2 regions of the Streptomyces sp. NPDC046862 genome follow, and region 1 is predicted to be linked to the other one. Evidence: riboswitches for the same ligand, from Rfam matches in the RefSeq annotation. Region 1 holds a riboswitch; the other holds the start of a gene.

The links. Region 1 has a riboswitch for ZMP and ZTP ahead of AB0959_RS22080 (glycine hydroxymethyltransferase). Riboswitches for the same ligand answer to the same signal wherever they lie in the genome.
Region 2: another riboswitch for ZMP and ZTP. It lies ahead of AB0959_RS45350 (bifunctional 5,10-methylenetetrahydrofolate dehydrogenase/5,10-methenyltetrahydrofolate cyclohydrolase); the one in region 1 lies ahead of AB0959_RS22080 (glycine hydroxymethyltransferase).

The regions. Positions count from the first base shown of each region.
Region 1 is NZ_JBEYXP010000019.1:57,815-64,943, reverse strand. It holds gene AB0959_RS22095 (hypothetical protein) at 1-317, shown strand, start outside; gene AB0959_RS22090 (glutathionylspermidine synthase family protein) at 347-1,531, shown strand; gene rocD (ornithine--oxo-acid transaminase) at 1,556-2,773, opposite strand; ZMP/ZTP riboswitch at 2,879-2,985, shown strand; gene AB0959_RS22080 (glycine hydroxymethyltransferase) at 3,018-4,472, shown strand; gene trpS (tryptophan--tRNA ligase) at 4,721-5,734, shown strand; gene AB0959_RS22070 (2'-5' RNA ligase family protein) at 5,900-6,496, shown strand; gene AB0959_RS22065 (decaprenylphospho-beta-D-erythro-pentofuranosid-2-ulose 2-reductase) at 6,625-7,129, opposite strand, start outside.
Region 2 is NZ_JBEYXP010000065.1:16,560-23,688, forward strand. It holds gene AB0959_RS45335 (alpha-N-acetylglucosaminidase) at 1-797, shown strand, start outside; gene AB0959_RS45340 (GntR family transcriptional regulator) at 800-1,540, shown strand; gene AB0959_RS45345 (glycosyltransferase) at 1,656-2,888, opposite strand; gene AB0959_RS45350 (bifunctional 5,10-methylenetetrahydrofolate dehydrogenase/5,10-methenyltetrahydrofolate cyclohydrolase) at 3,040-3,897, opposite strand; ZMP/ZTP riboswitch at 3,921-4,008, opposite strand; gene AB0959_RS45355 (hypothetical protein) at 4,093-5,478, shown strand; gene AB0959_RS45360 (nuclear transport factor 2 family protein) at 5,508-5,873, opposite strand; gene AB0959_RS45365 (ABC transporter ATP-binding protein) at 6,033-7,129, opposite strand, start outside.

The DNA.
Region 1 (7,129 bases):
TCATAGCCGCGGCCCTCACGTCCTGCGGCTCCGAACCGGACCGCCGCTGCGTGGACCGCGACAGCTACGACTTCGCCAACGGCTACAAGGTCGTCTCCGACAAGAACTGCAAGTCGTCCGGGTCGAGTTCCACGTCGTCCGCCAAGAAGCGCAAGACAGCCGGCGGTAAGACCAGCGGCGGCAAGACGAGCACCACCGACGCCGCCTGGTACTACGACGCCGACGTCAGCGGCCGCTACGCCGACTACGGCACCTTCAGCCGCAGCGATGCCGTCGACCGCGACGGCTTCGGCTGCTCCGGCTCGGGCGGCGGCTGACCGGACGCGCGGACGGACCCGACAAGCCCATGGAACGCCGCACGATCGAACCCCGCCCCGGCTGGCAGCAGACCGTCGAGGAACAGGGGCTCATCTACCCGCTGACCCGCTACCCCGATGACTCCCTGCGCCCCTACTGGGACGAGAGCGCCCACTACGTCTTCTCGCTGCCCGAGGTGGAGGCACTGGAGGAGGTCGTCGAGGAACTGCACGGCATGTGCCTGGCGGCGGCCGCGCACATCGTCGAGCACGACCGGTTCGCCGACCTCGGCATCACCGATCCCCGGCTGGTGGAACTGGTCGCCGAGGCCTGGCACCGCCGGGCCGAACTCCCCTCCGTCTACGGCCGGTTCGACCTGCGCTACGACGGCACCGGCCCGGCGAAGCTGCTGGAGTACAACGCCGACACCCCGACCTCGCTCGTCGAGGCCGCGAGCCCCCAGTGGTTCTGGATGGAGGAACGCTTCCCGGGCGCCGACCAGTGGAACTCCCTCCACGAACGCCTCGTCGACGCCTGGAGGAAGCAGTCCGCCCTGCTCCCGCCGGGCGGCCCGCTCTACTTCGCCCACTCGGCGGGCGACGAGCTCGGCGAGGACCTGATGACGGTCGCCTACCTGAAGGAGACCGCCGAACAGGCCGGCCTCGACACCGACTGGATCTCCGTGGAGGACATCGGCTGGGACCGCCTCTCCGGCCGCTTCGTCGACAAGAAGCTCCGCTTCATCCGCAGCGTCTTCAAGCTGTACCCCTGGGAGTGGCTCACCACCGACCGCTTCGCCCCGCACGTCCTCGCCACCCTCGACAACGGCGGCGGCACGGGCACCACGCTGTGGATCGAGCCCGCCTGGAAGATGCTCCTCAGCAACAAGGCCCTCCTGGCGGTGCTGTGGGAGCTGTACCCGGGCCACCCGAACCTGCTCCCCGCCCACCTGGACGGGCCCCGCGAGCTGGCCTCCGGCAACGGGTACGTGGCCAAGCCGCTGCTCGGCCGGGAGGGCGCGGGAGTGACGGTGCACGAGCCGGGCGCCGACCCCGTCGTCCGCGACGAACCGTGCTGCTACCAGGAGTTGGCGCCTCTGCCGTCCTTCGACGGCAACCGTGTGGTCCTGGGCGCGTGGGTCGTGGAGAACGAGTCGGCGGGGCTCGGCATCCGCGAGTCGTCGGGGCTCGTCACGGACGAGTACGCGCGGTTCCTGCCGCACGTGATCCTCTGAGGAAGGCTCGCCGAGGGCCGGGAACTACCCGCCCAGCACCGCACGGAGTTGGGCGAGCCCCCAGTCCAGGTCCTCCTCGCCGATGACCAGGGGAGGGGCGATGCGCAGGGTGGCACCGTGGGTGTCCTTCACCAGGACGCCCCGGTCCATCAGCCTCTCGGAGACCTCACGGCCGGTGCCGTACTCCGGGGCGACGTCGACCCCCGCCCACAGCCCGCGTCCCCGCACCTCGGTCAGCTGTCCCGTGTCCGCCAACCGGCCGAGCTCCTGGTGCAGATGCTCGCCCAGCCGGGCCGCCCGCCGCTGGAACTCGCCCGACCGCAGCATCGCGATCACCTCCAGCGCCACCGCACAGGCCAGTGGGTTCCCGCCGAACGTCGACCCGTGCTCACCGGGCCGGAACACCCCGAGCACCGCCCGCGACGACACCACCGCCGACACGGGCACGATCCCGCCGCCGAGCGCCTTCCCCAGCACGTACACGTCCGGTACGACGCCCTCGTGCTCGCAGGCGAAGGTCCGCCCGGTCCGGCCGAGCCCCGACTGGATCTCGTCGGCGACGAACAGCACGTTCCGCTCCCGCGTCACCTCCCGTACGTCCGCCAGATAGCCGGGCGGCGGCACCCGCACCCCCGCCTCGCCCTGGACGGGCTCCAGCAGCACGGCGACCGTGTCCTCGGTGACCGCGGCGCGCAGCGCGGCCGAGTCCCCGTACGGCACGACGTCGAAGCCCGGTGTGTACGGGCCGAAGTCCGCGCGGGCCTCAGGATCGGTGGAGAAGCCGACGACCGTCGTCGTACGGCCGTGGAAGTTGCCGTCCGCGACCACGATCCTCGCCCGCCCGTCGGGCACGCCCTTGACCCGGTACCCCCACTTCCGGGCCGTCTTCACGGCGGTCTCCACCGCCTCCACGCCCGTGTTCATCGGCAGCACCATCTCCATGCCGCACAGCTGGGCGAGCCGCTCGCAGAACTCCGCGAACCGGTCGTGGTGGAACGCCCTCGACGTCAGCGTCACCCGCTCCAGCTGGGCCCGCGCCGCCTGAACCAGTCGCCGGTTGCCGTGGCCGAAGTTCAGCGCCGAGTACCCCGCCAGCAGGTCCAGGTACCGGCGCCCCTCCACGTCCGTCATCCACGCCCCGTCCGCCGACGCCACCACCACCGGCAACGGGTGGTAGGTGTGCGCGCTGTGCGCCTCGGCCGCGGCGATCAACCGCTCCGTGGCGCTCTCCGAGGCAGCCACGGCGCCTCCCTTCGCTCCCCTTCCTGCCCCTTCCTATCGTCGCTCCCCGCGACGCTCGCATGATGGACGCGCGAACCCGCTGATCCGGAGCGCCCGGTAGGGTGAGCGGCGGGCCGTGACTGGCGCGCTGGACCCTTACGCAGGGTCCGAGGATGGGACCGACCATCGGGAAGCGGCCCGAGAACCGAGTGCCGTGCGCCTGGGCCGTACCGTGAACGCCGAACGCCACGTCCGGAGGTCCTCAATGTCCGACAACTCTGCGCCTCTCTCCACCGAGTCCACCGCCTTCCGCAGCGCCCTCGACGTCATCAGGGCCGTGGAGCCCCGCGTCGCCGACGCCATCGGGCAGGAGGTCGCCGACCAGCGCGAGATGCTCAAGCTGATCGCCTCCGAGAACTACGCCTCCCCGGCCACCCTCCTGGCCATGGGCAACTGGTTCAGCGACAAGTACGCCGAGGGCACCATCGGCCGCCGCTTCTACGCCGGCTGCCGCAACGTCGACACCGTCGAGGGCCTCGCCGCCGAGCACGCCCGCGAGCTCTTCGGCGCCCGCCACGCCTACGTCCAGCCGCACTCCGGCATCGACGCCAACCTCGTCGCCTTCTGGGCCGTCCTCGCCGACCGCGTCGAGGCCCCCTTCCTGGAGAAGACCGGCGCCCGCCAGGTCAACGACCTCTCCGAGGCCGACTGGGCCGAGCTGCGCCAGGCCTTCGGCAACCAGCGCATGCTCGGCATGTCCCTGGACGCCGGCGGCCACCTCACCCACGGCTTCCGCCCGAACATCTCCGGCAAGATGTTCGACCAGCGCTCCTACGGCACCGACCCGGCCACGGGTCTGATCGACTACGAGGCCCTGCGCGCCAGCGCCCGTGAGTTCAAGCCGCTGATCATCGTCGCCGGCTACTCGGCGTACCCCCGTCTGGTGAACTTCCGGATCATGCGCGAGATCGCCGACGAGGTCGGCGCCACGCTGATGGTGGACATGGCGCACTTCGCCGGCCTGGTCGCGGGCAAGGTCCTCACGGGCGACTTCGACCCGGTCCCGCACGCCCAGATCGTCACCACGACCACCCACAAGTCGCTGCGCGGCCCGCGCGGCGGCATGGTCCTGTGCGACGACTCCCTCAAGGACCAGGTCGACCGCGGCTGCCCGATGGTCCTCGGCGGCCCGCTCCCGCACGTCATGGCCGCGAAGGCCGTCGCCCTGGCCGAGGCACGGCAGCCCGCCTTCCAGGACTACGCCCAGCGCATCGTCGACAACGCCCGCGCCCTCGCCGAGGGCCTGACGCGCCGCGGCGCCACCCTGGTCACCGGCGGCACCGACAACCACCTCAACCTGATCGACGTCGCCACGTCCTACGGCCTCACCGGCCGCCAGGCCGAGTCCGCGCTGCTCGACTCGGGCATCGTCACCAACCGCAACGCCATCCCCGCCGACCCGAACGGCGCCTGGTACACCTCCGGCATCCGCATCGGCACCCCCGCGCTGACCACCCGTGGCCTGGGCACCGCCGAGATGGACGAGGTCGCCGGTCTCATCGACCGCGTCCTGACCACCACGGAGCCCGGCACCACCAAGTCGGGCGCCCCCTCCAAGGCCCAGCACATCCTCGACGCCAAGGTCGCGGACGAGATCTCCCACCGCGCCACCGACCTCGTGGCCGGCTTCCCGCTCTACCCGGAGATCGACCTCGGCTGAGGCAAGCCCGAGCGGCCCCCTCGGCTCCTGGCGTGACTCCCGCGGCGGTCCCGGCTCCGGCCGGGGCCGCCGCGCGGCGTGTCGGAGGCGCGCCTCAGGAGGTGGCGGTGCGGTGTGTTCCTCGTCTCACGGCGGTGAGCCCGTACCAGCTCGCACCGGCCTGATCGAGGAGTATCCGTCCCCGCCTGTGGCACATCTGTTTCAGACCAGTTCCGGAGCGGGCCCCCACACCTGAGAGAATGGTGAGCATGGCCTCTGATCGACCCCGGGTCCTCTCCGGAATCCAGCCCACCGCAGGCTCGTTCCACCTCGGCAACTACCTCGGTGCCGTGCGCCAGTGGGTGGCCCTGCAGGAGTCCCACGACGCGTTCTACATGGTCGTCGACCTGCACGCCATCACCATTCCGCAGGACCCGGCGGAGCTGCGCGCCAACACCCGGCTCGCCGCCGCCCAGCTGCTCGCCGCGGGGCTCGACCCCGAGCGGTGCACCCTCTTCGTCCAGAGCCACGTCCCCGAGCACGCGCAGCTCGCCTGGATCATGAACTGCCTCACCGGCTTCGGCGAGGCGAGCCGCATGACCCAGTTCAAGGACAAGTCCGCCAAGCAGGGTGCCGAACGGGCGAGCGTCGGCCTCTTCACGTACCCGATCCTCCAGGTCGCGGACATCCTGCTCTACCAGGCCAACGAGGTCCCCGTCGGTGAGGACCAGCGCCAGCACATCGAGCTGACCCGCGACCTCGCCGAGCGCTTCAACGGCCGCTTCGGGCAGACCTTCACCCTGCCGAAGCCGTACATCCTGAAGGAGACGGCGAAGATCTACGACCTTCAGGACCCGTCGATCAAGATGAGCAAGTCGGCATCGACCCCGAAGGGGCTGATCAACCTGCTCGACGAGCCCAAGATGACGGCCAAGAAGGTGAAGAGCGCGGTCACCGACACCGACACGGTCATCCGCTACGACGCCGAGAACAAGCCGGGTGTCAGCAACCTGCTGACCATCTACTCGACCCTCACCGGGGCCGGAATCCCGGAACTGGAGGAGAAGTACGCCGGCAAGGGCTACGGTGCGCTCAAGACGGACCTCGCCGAGGTCATGACCGAGTTCGTGACCCCGTTCCGGGAGCGCACCCAGCAGTACCTGGACGACCCCGAGACGCTCGACTCGATCCTGGCCAAGGGCGCAGAGAAGGCGCGCGGTGTCGCGGCGGAGACACTCGCGCAGACGTACGACAGGGTCGGCTTCCTGCCCGCCAAGCACTGAGCCGCCCGGCCGCCCTCCCCGCACCGAGCCGCGCCACCGTACAGTCGATAACACGAGCGGCAGTCACCCCTGCCCGCTGACGGCAGGGACACGGCACGGGCACGGAGACAGACCACAACCGACCGCACGCACGACATCAGACGACACCAGACGACAGGAGACGACGTGGGGACCGTAACGATCGGTGTCTCGATCGCGGTCCCGGAGCCTCACGGCAGCCTGCTCCAGGAGCAGCGCGCGGGCTTCGGCGACCCCGCGGCTTCCGGCATTCCCACCCACGTCACCCTGCTGCCGCCGACCGAGGTCGACGACTCCGCGCTGCCCGCGATCGAGGACCATCTGACGGAGGTCGCGGCCGCCGGGCGCCCCTTCCTGATGAGGCTGTCGGGCACGGGGACGTTCCGGCCGCTGTCGCCCGTCGTGTTCGTGCAGGTCGCCGAGGGGGCCGAGGCCTGCACTTGGCTGCAGAAGCAGGTCCGGGACGCCTCGGGTCCGGTGGCGCGCGAGCTGGCCTTCCCGTACCACCCGCACGTCACGGTGGCGCACGGCATCCCCGACGAGGCGATGGACCGGGCGTACGAGGAACTGTCGGAGTACGAGGCGGAGTGGCCCTGCACCGGGTTCGCGCTGTACGAACAGGGCGCGGACGGGGTGTGGCGCAAGCTCAGGGAGTTCGTGTTCGGCGGGGTTGTCGTCCCGCCACAGGCGGCGCCGCCGACGCTCCGCGGGGTGGGCGGGGAGCGCCTCGGGTGGGGCGGCTGACGTTTTTCGCGGCTGCGGGTCCGTAGTGGCTGGTCGCTCCCCCAAGTTCTCGGCTTCGCTCGAACCCGGGGGGACCCCCATCGCGGCGGAGCCGCATATCCAACACAGCCCCGCGCCCCTTTGGGGCGCTACAGCGGCAGCCTCCTGAACAGCGACCGCGGTACGTGCCGGAGCGCCGACATCACCCAGCGCAGTGCCCCGGGCACCCACACCGTCTCCGACCGGCGGCGCAGGCCCAGCTCGATCGCGGTGGCGACCGCCTCCGGGGTCGTCGCCAGGGGGGCCTCCGGGAGGCCGGCGGTCATGCGGGACCGTACGAAGCCGGGGCGGACGACCATGACGTGGACACCCGTGCCGTGCAGGGCGTCGCCGAGGCCCTGGGTGAAGGCGTCGAGGCCGGCCTTGCTGGAGCCGTAGATGAAGTGGGAGCGGCGGGCCCGCTCGCCCGCGACCGACGACAGCACCACGAGCGAGCCGTGCCCCTGGTCCTGGAGCGCCCGTGCGCACACGAGCCCGGCGGAGACCGCGCCCGTGTAGTTGGTCTGGGCGACGCGCACCGCGGCCAGCGGGTCCCGCTCGTCGTTCGCCTGGTCGCCCAGCACCCCGAAGGCCAGCAGCACCATGTCCACGTCG
Region 2 (7,129 bases), on a different contig from region 1:
GGGAACTCCTGCACGCCACCGTCTACACAACAGACGCTCCCGGCCCGCCGGGCTCGGTCATCGTCTGCCGGCCCACGCTGAAGGGCGATCTGCGCCCGGAGCCGCCGGTGCACCTGGCGGCGCCGCCCTCACCCACCGTCCCACCGGGTCTGGCCGAGGCGTGGACGCTCCTGGCGGACGAGGCGACGCGGGAGGACAGCGCGGGGCCACTCGGCCGGGATCTGTGCGACGTCACCGCACAGGTGCTCACCCATGTGGCGTGCGCCCATCAGCGGCGGGCGGCGGACGCGGCCCTGGCGCGGGACGCCGACGGCTTCCGAGCCGCCGCGACCGCCCTGCTCACGACGATCGAGGACCTGGACTCGACTCTGGCCACCCGGCCCGAATACCGGCTGGACGCCTGGCTCTTGGACGCCAGGAGCTGGGCGACCACCCCCGCCGAGGCCGAGCTGTACGAGACGGGCGCGCGACGCATCCTCACGCTCTGGGGGCACTCCCGCAGCGAACTGCACGACTACTCGGGCCGGCACTGGGCCGGTCTGGTCCGTTCGTTCCACCTCCCGCGCTGGCGAAGCTGGTGCGAGTACATCGACCGGGCGCTCGCGACCGGATCCCCCTACCGGGCCGAGGAGTTCGAGGCGTTCCTGGTCGACTGGGAGGAGCGGTGGATCGCCGACGGGGCCGGGACGACGACCCCCGGGACCCGGGCCGCCGGGACGACCCTGGACGTGGTGCGTACGCTGATGCCCCGTTACCGCGCCTCTCGGGGACAGCGGACAGGTGCGAACCCGGAGTGATCGTGACGCTCGAGGACAGGCGCAGGGACGACGGCCCGGAGACGGACGCCTACAAGTACGAAGCTCTGCGGCGGCAGCTCCAGGCCGACATCGCCCGGATGCGGCCCGACGAGGCGCTGCCCACCGAACGGCAGCTCGCCGGGCGGTACAACGTCAGCAGGGCGACCGCCCGGCGCGCGCTCCAGGCCCTGCGCGAGGACGGCCTGATCCGCAGTGTGCGCGGCGTGGGAACCTTCGTCGCCCAGCCCAGGATCACCAAGACGTCGAAGCTCACCTCGTTCTCCGAGGACCTGCGTTCGCGCGGCTACCACCCCAGCGCCGAACTCCTCGCCGCGGAGCTGGTCGAGGCCGACCTGCACCATGCCACGGCCCTGGGCGTCGACCCCGGCACCCCCCTCCACCGCATCGAACGGCTCCGGCTGGGCGACGGCTTCCCCATCTGCGTGGAAACGGTCCACCTCTCGGCCGAGCGCTTCCCCGACCTGGACGAGTCCCTCCTCGAGGGCTCGCTGTCCGAGGCGCTGCAGAACACCCACGGCGTGCGGGTGGTACGGGCCACCCAGCACATCCGGGCGGTGAACGTGACCGGTCGTCAGGCGCGGCTGCTCGGCGTCAAGGAGGGCTCCGCCGCCCTGCTCGTACGACGCACGGCGTTCGACGACAAGGGGCATGTGGTGGAGTACGGCGAGTCGTTGTGCCGTGGCGACCTGTACGAGTTCTCGCTGGTGGTGACCCGAGCGTGACCCGAGCGGTGTAGGCACCCTCCGTAGCCCCGTAGCCCCGTAGCCCCGTAGCCCCGTAGCCCCGTAGCCCCGTAGCCCCGTAGCCCCGTGGCCCCGTGGCCCCGTGGCCCGGCGGTCAGGCGTCGGCGATCCGGTCCACCGCGGCGAGCACCGGGGCCACCGCGTCCTCGCCGCGGACACGCTCGGCGAGACTCCGTGCCCGCTGCCCGTACGAGGCGTCGCCCGTGGCCTTCCGCAGCGCGGCGGCCAGCGCCCCGGCCGTGAGGCCCCGCAGCGGCACGGCCCGGGGCGCCACTCCGAGCGCGACGAGCCGGGCGGCCCAGAAGCCCTCGTCGAACTGGACCGGCACGGGCACCGCCGGCACCCCCGCGCGCAGCCCGGCCGCCGTGGTGCCCGCGCCCGCGTGATGGACCACGGCCGCCATGTGCGGGAACAGCAGCGAGTGCGGCACCTCTCCGATGGTGAGCATGTCGTCACCGTCACCGCGCAGTTCGCCCCAGCCCCGCTGGATCACCCCGCGCAGGCCCGCCGCGCGCAAGGCCCGTACGACCTGCGCGCTCAGCCGCTCGGCGTCGGGCACGGTGGCGCTGCCCAGGCCCACGAAGACCGGGGGAGGACCGTCGTCCAGGAAGTCCCGCAACTCCGGCGGAAGTTGACTGTCCCGGTCGTACGGCCACCAGTAGCCGACGACGTCCAGCCCGGACCGCCAGTCGCGGGGCCGGGACACGACCAGCGGGCTGAAACCGTGGAACACGGGCCAGCTCCGCCGCTCATGTGCCTTGCGGACGGCCGCGAGCCCGGCCCGGGGCAGACCGAGCCGGACCCGCAGATCCCGTACCGTCTCCGCGAAGACCCGCTCCACGGCCAGGGTCACGCCGTGCCCGGCCGCCCGGTTGAGCACCGGGCCCCAGGAACGGGTGCCGGTCATCGGTGGCGCGAACTCCCTGGTGGGGTTGAGCGGTTGCAGGTTCACGCCCATGCTCGGCAGTGACAGCCCCTCGGCGACGGTGTGCCCGAGCGGTGCGAGGGCTCCGGTCAGCAGCAGGACGTCACTGGCACGGGCGGCGGCCACGACGTCGCCGACCATCTGCCCGGCGAACCTCCGGCCCATCTCCGCCAAACGGATCAGCTTTCCGGCGCCGGTCCCGCTGCTGTGCAGACCGCGCCCGCGATCCGACTCCAACTCGGCCCGCGGATCAATGGGCAGGGAGTGGAACCGGACCCCCGATCCCTCCACCAGAGGCTCGAAACGCCCGTGCGTCACCAGGGTGACGTCGTGTCCGGCCCGCACCAGTCCGTGTCCCAGACCGGTGAACGGGGCCACGTCGCCCCGTGAACCGGCCGTCATGATCGCTATCCGCACGCGGGTCAGTATGGCGGCGTACGTGTGGCGGTGCCGGGCGCGGGGGGCAGCACGTCCGAAAGAGCCTCCTGGGTTTCCGAAAGGACACGCCGAGGGATCGGGAACCGCCGGCATCGGCCCCCGCGCTCCGCGCCCGTCAGAGGCCCAGTTGCCGTTCGGCCCCGGTGACGGTCTGCTCCAGCAGCGTCGCGATCGTCATCGGGCCGACACCGCCTGGCACCGGCGTGATCAGCCCCGCCCGAGCGGCGGCGGAGTCGAAGTGGACGTCGCCGACGTTGCCCGCGTTGTACCCGGCGTCGACCACGACGGCCCCCGGCTTGACGTCCCCGCCGCGGATCAGCTCGGGCCGTCCCACGGCCGCCACCACGACGTCGGCCTCCCGCAGATGCGACGGCAGGTCCTTCGTCCGTGAGTGGCAGTACGTCACCGTGGCGTCCCGGCCGAGCAGCAGCATCCCGACCGGCTTGCCGAGAATCGCGCTGCGCCCCACGACGACGGCCCGCCGCCCCGCCAGGTCCACGTCGTACGCGTCGAGCAGCCGCATGATGCCGCCGGGCGTGCAGGACACGAACCCCGGCAGCCCGAAACTCATCGCGGCGTACGAGCTGAGGGTGACCCCGTCGACGTCCTTCTCCGGCGCGATGGCCTCGAACGCGGCCCGCTCGTCGATGTGCGGTCCCACCGGGTGCTGGAGCAGGATGCCGTGCACCGCCGGGTTGGCGGAGAGCGCCGTCAGGGTGCCGACGAGTTCGGCTGTCGTGGTCGTGGCGGGCAGCGGGACGTGCCGTGACTCGATGCCCGCCTTCCGGCAGCGGTTGCGCTTCATCCGGACGTAGGTGACGGAGGCGGGATCCTCGCCGACGAGCACCGTCGCGAGACACGGTGCCGTGCCGGTGCGTCGCGTGACCTCGGCGGCACGACGTGCCGTCTGCTCCGCGATCCGCCGCGCGAGACCGGTTCCGTCCATGAGCCGTGCCTGGTGGGCCTGGGACATGCGCTCCTCCTGAGCGTCGTCGTGACAAGCGCCCAGGCGCGCGGCAGGAGACCCGTTCGTCGAGCCGCTCCCCGGTGGTACTCCACCTCAGCGCCAGTCACGGCCCGCCGACCACCGTAGCCGAGGAGAGGGCAGAACCGGGCGGTGCGTGCGTCGTATGATCATCGGCCGGGCGGCGCAGGGGGAGTGGGGCGGGTGGAGAACGTACGCACGGAGGTCCTTCGAGGACTGGCCGTCAATCCGAGTGCGCCGAGCGACGTGCTGCTCCGTCTCCTGGAGCCGGGTGCGGAGGCGTCGTGGCTCTGGCTGTGCCTGCGGACCGGCGGACTGCCGGACGACGTCGCCGACGCGATCCTCGCCCACCCCGACTACCGGGTACGCGAGATCCTCACCGAGAGTTGGACCGCGGACCCGGCCCAGCGCGCCCGACTGGTCGACGACCCGGAGGTCAAGGTACGCCGGGCTCTGGCCATGGGGTCGGAGCCCTTCCGCGGAAAGGCCGAGCCGCTCCCGGACGCGGCGTACGAGCGGCTGCTGAGCGATCCGGACAGCCGCGTCCGTGCCTGGACGGCGCGGTCGCGCAGCATCCCGCTTCGCGTCCTCGCCGGGTACGCGGACCACGCCGACGCCGAGGTCCGCGCGGCCGTCACCCGCGCCTGGGACGAACTGCCGCCGCCCACCCGGCAGGCGCTCCTCGCCGACCCCGCCGCCGAGGTGCGCACGGCCGCGGCCCTGCGCGTCTGCCACCAGGACGCCGCACGCACCGACGAACTGCTGGGTGAGCTCGACGGCTGGGAACGCGAACTGGTTCTGCGGCGGTGTCTGCTGACGCGAACCACCGCCGAGCGGCTGGTGAGCAGCGAGGACGACGGCGAACGTGGCGCCGTTGCCCTCAACCCGTCGCTCCCGGCCGACCTGGTGGACCGCCTGGCCCGTGACCCCGAGCACGAGGTCCGCCGCGCCGTGTCCGTACGGCCCGAACTGACCGAGGAACAGCGGGCCGCGATCGACTACCGGGTCGAGCCGCAAGAGCGGCTGACCCCCCTCGACTGGGTGCGCGCGCTGCCCGACGACCACGAAGCGCTCCGCCGCTGCGCGACCTCCGCGCACATCTGGCTGCGCCGCAGCGCCGCCGTGCACCCGCGGCTGCCCTCGGACCTGGTTACCCGGCTCGCCGCAGATGACGACTTCGCCGTCCGCCTCCTGACCTGTGAGTTCCAGCCGTCCGCTCCGGCGGAGGCGGTACTGGGCGTGTTCCTGGAGTGGAAGGGGATCACGCGCGGCGAACTGCTCGGCAAGCCGCAGTTCCCCAGGCGGGGCCTGGCGCGGTACGCCGACCACGACGACCCCGCCCTCCGTGTGCTCGCGGTCCACGACCCCGACGCGGCACCGGAGTTGATCGAACGCCTCAGCCGCGACCAGTCCGGCGTGTTGCGGAGCGCTGCCGCGAGCGACCCCCGGCTCTCACCCGAGCGGATCGAGGAACTGCTCACGGATCCCGGCGCCGCCCGGAGCGCGGCCGCCAATCCGGTGCTGCCGGTCGAGGTGATGCACCGGTGGCTGGACACGGCGTTGGGCTGACCTCCCGCGCCTCCTTCTCTGCTCGCCCTCTACTCGTCCCAGGCCTGGAGCAGGGTCTGATCGACGATCTTGCCGTCCTGCAGCGACAGCATGGAGGTCGACAGCACCCTCACACCGTCCGGGTACTCGCAGGACTCGGAGTAGGCGACGTGATCGCCCTCCACGACGCATTGCTCCAGCTTGTGCGACATCTCGCGTCCGAAGACCTCGTCGAGCATGTCGCTGATCTCGTTGCGCCCGTGCATCACCTTCGGATGGCTGGGCTGGGTGTTGCGGTCCACGACACGCAGCTCGGCGTCCTCCGCGTACATCGCCAGCAGCGTGTTCGTTTCACGTCCTTCGATGCCCCGGCGCAGCGCTTCGGTGTCGAAGGCGGGGCTTGCCGCGGTACCCATATGACCGACCTCCTTCTCAGGCCGCGGCCCGACCGGGAAACGGGCCGCGGAGGACCTCCCCCTTCGAGGCTCCTCCGCCACCCGGAACCCGGCAAGCGCAGCCGAAGGTGCCGAGGTCAGGAGCTGAGCTGCCGGCTCAGGAGTTCGCGCCGCCCCGGTTCAGGCGGTCGCGAGGAACTGGGTCGCCGCGAGTTCGGCGTAGAGCGGATCGGCGGTCACGAGTTCCCGGTGGGTTCCGACCGCCCGTACCCGGCCCGCGTCCATGACGACGATGCGGTCGGCCATCGTCACCGTGGACAGCCGGTGCGCGACGACGAGGACGGTCGTCGTCCGGGCGACGTCGGCGACCGTGTCCCGCAGCGCGGCCTCGTTGACCGCGTCGAGTTGCGAGGTCGCCTCGTCGAGGAGCAGCAGCCGCGGGCGGCGCAGCAGGGCGCGGGCGATGGCGACGCGCTGGCGCTCGCCACCCGAGAGCTTGGTGCCGCGATGCCCCACGAGGGTCTCCAGCCCCTGAGGCAGCTTCGCCACCAGCCCGTCCAGTCGTGTCGTCTTCAGCACGCGCGTGAGCGCGGCCTCGTCCGCCTCCGGGTTGCCCAGCAGCAGGTTGTCCCGCAGCGAACCCGACAGCACCGGCGCGTCCTGCTCCACGTAACCGATCGCGGACCTCAGACGGGGCAGCTCCCAGTCGGTGACGTCACGGCCGTCGAGCGTGATGACGCCCGCCTCCGGGTCGTAGAACCGTTCGATGAGCGAGAACACGGTCGTCTTCCCCGCGCCGGACGGCCCCACGAACGCGGTCATGCCCCGCGCCGGGACCGCGAAGGTCACTCCGTGGTGGACGTACGGCAGATCCTCGGCGTACCGGAAGCGGACGTCCTCGAAGGCGACCGCGGCGGGCTCGGCACCGGGGGAGGGCAACGGCGCGGCCTGCGACGGCGGTTCGGCGGGCAGCCGCTGGGCCTCCTGGATGCGGGCGAGCGCGGCGGCCCCCGTCTGGTACTGGGTGACGGCACCGACGACCTGCTGGATCGGCGACATCAGATAGAAGACGAACAGCAGGAACGCGACCAGCGTGCCCACGTCGATCGCACCCGTGGCCACCCGGCCCCCGCCCACCGCGAGCACGGTGATGAAGGCGATCTGCATGGCGAGCCCCGCCGTGTTGCCCGCGGCCGCCGACCACTTGGCGGCCCGCACGCTCTGCCGCCACGACTCCTCGGCGGCGTTGTGGATCCGCTCCTCCTCGCGGTGCTCGG